Alloalcanivorax dieselolei B5: one gene and its partner. The protein of the gene in region 2 interacts with the protein of the main gene of each other region in a pairwise test. Links are inferred from orthologs where the notes say so. Each region holds a gene or a part of one and is shown on either strand. Other genes may lie near its edges. The genes, in order: B5T_RS05815 and tusA.

What was found.
Region 1: the proteins of tusA (region 2) and B5T_RS05815 interact in binary tests that used the Escherichia coli proteins (3 or more experiments, as listed by UniProt). The link is inferred for Alloalcanivorax dieselolei B5 from one-to-one orthologs.

Annotation. Positions count from the first base shown.
Region 1 is NC_018691.1:1,269,894-1,273,068, forward strand. What follows is about bases 6-2,861. They hold B5T_RS05815 (IscS subfamily cysteine desulfurase), read left to right. Parts: upstream 6-781; coding sequence 782-1,942; downstream 1,943-2,861. Other genes in these bases: iscR (Fe-S cluster assembly transcriptional regulator IscR), read left to right, coding at 276-749; B5T_RS05820 (heme NO-binding domain-containing protein), read left to right, coding at 2,033-2,578; B5T_RS05825 (SufE family protein), read right to left, coding at 2,600-2,861. Outside these bases: more of B5T_RS05825, read right to left, coding at 2,862-3,052; putative Fe-S cluster assembly protein SufT, read right to left, coding at 3,080-3,175. UniProt on the Escherichia coli protein: Master enzyme that delivers sulfur to a number of partners involved in Fe-S cluster assembly, tRNA modification or cofactor biosynthesis. Catalyzes the removal of elemental sulfur from cysteine to produce alanine.
Region 2 is NC_018691.1:3,128,662-3,131,740, forward strand. What follows is about bases 233-2,992. They hold tusA (sulfurtransferase TusA), read right to left. Parts: upstream 1,854-2,992; coding sequence 1,611-1,853; downstream 233-1,610. Other genes in these bases: B5T_RS13950 (hypothetical protein), read right to left, coding at 233-1,000; B5T_RS13960 (MFS transporter), read right to left, coding at 1,871-2,992. Also shown: B5T_RS13945 (GH3 family domain-containing protein), read right to left, coding at 1-216; more of B5T_RS13950, read right to left, coding at 227-232; more of B5T_RS13960, read right to left, coding at 2,993-3,079. UniProt on the Escherichia coli protein: Sulfur carrier protein involved in sulfur trafficking in the cell. Part of a sulfur-relay system required for 2-thiolation during synthesis of 2-thiouridine of the modified wobble base 5-methylaminomethyl-2-thiouridine (mnm(5)s(2)U) in tRNA.

The DNA of each region.
Region 1 (3,175 bases), 1.9 Mb from region 2 along the record:
AGGGGCGGACTTGAACCGCCGACCCCAGCATTATGAGTGCTGTGCTCTAACCAGCTGAGCTACCTTGCCATGTTTCAAGGCCGCGAATTGTCCGTGAGCTCCGGGGCGCTGTCAAGAACGAGGAAGTCGATCCGGGCCATTTCGGGAACCAACCGTCTATTTCTTGTTCAGACCTTTTTACATGAGAACGGTTATCAATTATTCTCCGATAATACTTGACTGATTTGGTTGGTCTTTATAGTCTGACTTCCTATTCACGTACCAAGGGTGTGGGTATGCGATTAACCACCAAAGGCCGATACGCGGTGACCGCGATGTTGGATCTGGCTCTTCACGCGGATGAAGGCCCGGTCTCCCTGGCGGACATCTCCGAGCGTCAGGGAATTTCCATTTCCTATCTGGAGCAGCTGTTCGCCAAGTTGCGCCGGCGGCATCTGGTGAGCAGTGTGCGCGGTCCCGGCGGCGGCTACAGGCTGAGCCGGGACAGCGACGACATCGATGTGGCCTCGGTGATCGCCGCCGTGGACGAGTCCGTGGATGCCACCCGTTGTGGCGGCAATGGCGACTGCCAGGATGGCCACATTTGTCTGACGCACCATCTCTGGTGTGATCTGTCGGATCAGATCCAGGATTTCCTGTCGCACATCACGCTGGGCGAACTGGTATCCCGCAATGAGGTTCGGCAGGTGGCGGAGCGCCAGAAGGCCACGCAGAGCCAGCTGAACCGGGTGCCGGTCAGCACGCTTTGATCCTTCCATCATCAACACAGTAATCAACGTCCATGTCGCAAGCGGTTTATCTGGATTACGCCGCCACCACCCCGGTGGATCCCCGGGTGGTGGAGGCGATGGTGCGTTTTCTCGGGCCGGACGGAACCTTCGGGAATCCGGCGTCGCGCAGTCATCTTTACGGCTGGTTGGCGGAGGAGGCGGTGGAAAACGCCCGTCGCCAGGTGGCGGACGCACTCAACGCTGATCCCCGGGAAATCGTCTGGACCAGCGGTGCCACCGAGGCCAACAATCTGGCCATCAAGGGCGCTCTGGAGCAGCGTGGCGGCGGTCACGTGATCACCTCCGCCACCGAGCACAAGGCGGTGTTGGACCCTTGCGGCTGGCTGGAAGGGCGTGGCGTCGAGGTTACCTATCTGACGCCGGAGCCGGATGGCCGAATCACCCCGCGGGCGGTGGAAGAGGCGATGCGCGAGGACACCGTGCTGGTGTCGATCATGCATGCCAACAACGAAACCGGAGTGATCAACGACATCGACACCATCGGCGCGTTGTGCCGGGGTCGTGGTGTTCTGTTCCACACCGACGCCGCCCAGAGCATGGGTAAATTACCGCTGGATGTGCGGGAAACCGCGGTGGACATGGTCTCCCTGTGTGCCCACAAGATTTACGGCCCGAAAGGCATTGGTGCGCTCTATGTGCGGCGCCACCCGGATGTCCGGGTCACCGCCCAGATCCACGGTGGCGGCCATGAGCGCGGCATGCGGTCGGGCACTTTGCCCGCCCACCAGATTGTCGCCATGGGCGAGGCCCTGTCACTGGCCATGGCGGGCCGGAATGAAGAAAACACGCGTATCGCCGCGTTGCGGGATCGCTTGTGGGATGGCATTCGGGCGTTGCCCGGTGTGTCCCTTAATGGCGCCGGCGCGCCGCGTTTGCCCGGCCATATGAACGTGGCCTTCGAAGGGCTGGAAGGGGAGATGCTGCTGACCGCGCTGACCGGCGTGGCGGTGTCCACCGGTTCCGCCTGCACCTCGGCGTCACTGGAGCCGTCCTATGTGCTCAAGGCGATGGGGGTGTCCGATTCGCTGGCGCACGGCTCACTGCGTTTCTCGGTGGGCCGCTTCACCGATGAGACGCAAATCGACACGGTAATACAGAATGTGACGCAGGTGGTCACCCGCCTGCGTGACGCCGCCGCTCAAAGGGGATAAGCGGTTCTTTTTGTCCGACGGAAGGCTCCGTAACCGGCTTGCTGCTTGCTTCGGTCTTCGGCGTAAGCACACCAAAGGACGGAGCCAACCATGCACGGAGTGATCCTTGCCCATTTACGTCATTTCGTTACCGACCGCTATGGTCAGTCGGTATGGGATGACGTCAACCACCGAGCGGGCCTGACCGATTGCCTGCACGTGCCGATTCAACTTTACCCGGACAGCCATCTGGAGGACCTGGTGGCGGCGCTGCAGTCGGTCACCGGGCTGCACCGTGATGATTTGCTGGAGGAATTCGGCGCCTGGGTGATCCCGCCCCTGATCAATATGTACCGGGCGATGATTCCACGGGAATGGGACGCGGTGGCGTTCCTGCTCAACGTGGAAGAACGCATTCACCAGCGGGTCATTCGTCTGAAGAACCCGGAGGCGACGCCGCCGCGCATTGATGTGCGTGAGCTGGAGCCACGGGTGCTGCAGGTGGAATACCGTTCCCACCGGGATCTGAGCCTGTTGGCGCTGGGCTGTGTCCACGGTGTGGCGGCGTTCTACGGGGAGAAGGTGGAAATACTGGAATCGGAGCAGGTGGACGGCGGCGTGCGGCGCTTCGTGGTGCGCCTGGAACCGGCCGCCTGAACGTCGGAAAGCTCTCGAGGATCAGGCGGCCAGGGCCGCCGCTTCCTGCTTGATGCGGGCCACCATGGCACGCAGGCCGTTGCCACGGGTGGGGCTGAGATGGCCGAACAGGTCGATGTCCTGGAAGAAGGCATCCATGTCCACCGCCGCGATCTGTTCCGGCGAGCGGCGGTTGAGGGCGGTGAGTACGATCGCCGCCAGCCCGCGCACGATGATGGCGTCGGAATCCACCGCCAGATAGAGGCGGCCCTCGCCGTCATCGTAGTCGGTGACCAGCCATACCTGGCTCTGGCAGCCGCGCACGAAGCGGTCTTCGGTGCGCAAGGATTCCGGCAGTTCCGGCAGTTGCTTGCCGAGATCAATGATGTAGCGGTAGCGCTCTTCCCAGTCGTCCAGGAATTCCAGGTCGTCACGGACATCCTCGGCGGTGATTTTCTCACCCAGGGTGATGGCGCGAATATCGAAATCAGACAAGTTGAACCACCTTCTCAATTACTGCCGTCAGAACAGGCCCAGTTCCAGTTGGGCCTCTTCGGTCATCATATCCCGGCTCCAGGGCGGGTCGAACACCAGCGCCACTTCCACTGTGTCGACGTT
Region 2 (3,079 bases):
CCAGTCTTCGTAGCCGGTAACCGGTAACCGTTCGGCGAAGCGCTCCCAGGACCAGTCCTCACCGATCCCCTGCTCCCGCCCCGCCGGTGACGCCGCCACCTGCCGCATCAACTGGCGATGAAGAAACCGCTGGGTGTGCTCCAGATGGGAAAGGCCGGCGCGGAAACGCCGTCCGGCGGGCAGCACCCCCAGATGCAATAGCCGTTGGCTGAGCATAACCCTCTCCTTATTCGTAAGCCGCCGGACGGAGGGCCAGACGCAGGCGGCGCGGCCGTTTGCGCCACAGCTTGGCGAGATAGGCCTGCGCCGTGCCACGATCAAAGACACCGACACAGGGCAGCTCGGTACCCCGCTCCCAGGTCGGGTTACGCTCTTCGAAGAAGCGGATCTTGACGTTGCCGTCGCGCATTTCCTGGGAAATCGGCGCCACCGCGCCCTTGAGCGCGGAATAGTTTTCGCCGAAATCCAGCAGCTTGCGCTCGGAGCAATAGCTGCCGAAATAGAGCCGCTCGCAGTAGTGGTCGACGTAATCCGCCAGATCCTGATGGTGGCCATCGGGATGGGGATAGTACCGATTGAAGTTATTGGCCAGCAGTAAGTAGGTCTTGTAGCCCTTGGAGATCAGCAGCCACACCAGCATTCTCGTCGGGCGCTTCATTTTTTCCCGCACCATCCACCGCAGGAAAGCGGTTTGCAGGGAGCGATCCCCCCAATATTGTTTCTCGAGGATAGTGTCACCACTGAAGACGCCGGTGGCCGCCCGTCCCCTGACGTTCATCGGCACGGTTTTCAGTGTCGAAAAGCCCACCACTTGCTGATCCAGGGTCCGGCGCACCATGAAGACGCCGCTCTTCTCCGACATATCCTTGACGAAGACCTCCAGGGACACGTTCTGGTAGTACTTTTCGTAAAGCCCGTACATCTCCTTCATGTCGATAAAGGAGATCCGCTCGATGGGTACGTAGCGTGTTTTCAACGTATTGCCGGTATCACCCGCCATGTTCCTTCTCCATCCTTGATAGTGCACTTGGCCGCGCCGCGGCACGACGATTCCCGTCCGGTATCAAACCGGAACCATGGTCCCTTATCTGGCGTTACTTATTTGACGTTATGTTTGGCGCAATAAGCTGCTTGTATCCCGAGCGTCACCGTCTTCCCGGTGTCACGGTTATCGTTCTAACCGATTCGTCTGAACAATCGATGACAGCATCTAGCCAGGGCAAGAAAGAGAAAACAAGTGCAATGTCATGAAATCGGAACTGGAACCGACGAATCGCGCAAAGCACTATTTTTTATGAGGTTATTCGGCGCAACAAAGGTCTCAGTTTCAACAAAGAACAACAAAAAATTCATTGAAATGAAGGAAAGATTCGGAGAGGAATGGCGTTTGAAAAAGCGGATATCCACATACTCAGAATGGATCTTCTCTTGCCAGTCTGGATAATCAGAGCCTGCTACAAGGCCGCTGTAGGAGCTTGCCTTGCAAGCGAAGGGATTGCGGCAGGATATTCGCTTGCAAGGCAAGCTCCTACAGCGACTTCGTAGTTCCTTCCGAGGGAAACCAGCGGCACTTCACTTAGCCGCGATTAGCGTGTTGCGTATGAGCGCTCTCAGCGCTTCTTCTCGATCCAGTACAGAAACAGCTCGCCGTCCTGCTGCCGGGCCAACAGCGTGTGGCCCAGGAACTGGCAGAACTTGGGGATATCCCGTTCGGTGGAGGGATCGGTGGCGCGGACTTCCAGTACTTCGCCCGGCGCCATGTCGCGCACCTTGCTGTGCAGCAACATCACCGGCTCCGGGCATAACAGACCGGTGGCGTCGAGGTGGTGCTGGGCATCAATGGCGTCGGACATGGTATTTCCGCGGAGATTCAGGAGTGATTGGGCGCGCCAGTATAACGCCCCGTCACGCCGGGCCCAAGCGGCGGCCGCCAGGCCAACGCCAGCAACGCCACCGCGCAGGCCAGCAGCGCCGCCAGCAGGAAGTGGCCGGCGTAGCCGAAATAGCCGGCGCTGAACCCGCTGGCCAGCGTGAACACCCCCACCGCCATCAGTTGTAATGACGCCTGCAGCGTGTAATCCCCCCCTTCCGAGCCGGGCCGGCAATAGGCCATCATCACCACGAACAAGGCCACCGTGGAGGCACCGTCCGCCGCCTGCTCGAACAGGGAAACGGCCCATATCGCCAGCACCCCGCTATCGCCTCGAGCCACCCACCACCAACCCACGAACGCCAGCCCCTGCCACAGGCCAAGCCCCACCAGGGCCCGCCGATAATGCCAGCGGCGCATCAGCACGCCGGCCAGCAAGGCACTGAGCAGCCCCACCAGCGAGGCCACCAGATCGAGCCGTCCGATGGCGGCAAGCGTCCAGCCCTGATCCACCAGATAGGGCTTGATCATGCGGGTACCAAAACCGTCACCGACCTTGTAACCGAGCAGGATCACCGCCCAGAGCAACAGCCCCGGCCGCCACCAGAAGTCGCGTGACCGCTGCCACCACCACAGCACCCCACGCCGCTGTGGAAACGGCGCCGCGGCCTCCGCCGGCTCGGGGAAACGCCGTATTCCAATCAACAGCACGCTAATCATGACGGTCAGCAACCACAGCGAGCCGCGCCAGCCGATCAGGTCGTTGGCGATCAGAAACAAACCACCACTGAGCATCAGCCCGATCTTGTAGCCGGACACCTGGATGCCATTACCGATGCCACGCAGGTCGCCCCTGAGCCAGCGTACCGCCAGGCCATCGGCGGCCACGTCCTGGGTGGCACTGGCCAGATTGATCAGGAACAGGATCAAAAGCAGAAACGGAAACGCCTCGCCAAACCAGAGCGGGCGCTCCAATAACGACAGCACCAGCAACAGCGCCGTCACCAGCAGTTGCGCCCACACCACCCAGCGCAGGCGATGGCCGGCGCGGGCACCGGCCATCGGGTCCACCCAGGGCGCCCAAAGGAACTTCAGCGCCCATGGCAACGCCGCCAGGGCCAGCAGACCGATCCATTCCGTGGACAGTCCCGCTTCCCGAGCCAGCGCCGGCACCGCCTTGGCCAGCAGACCGGAAGGCAGACCTTGCAG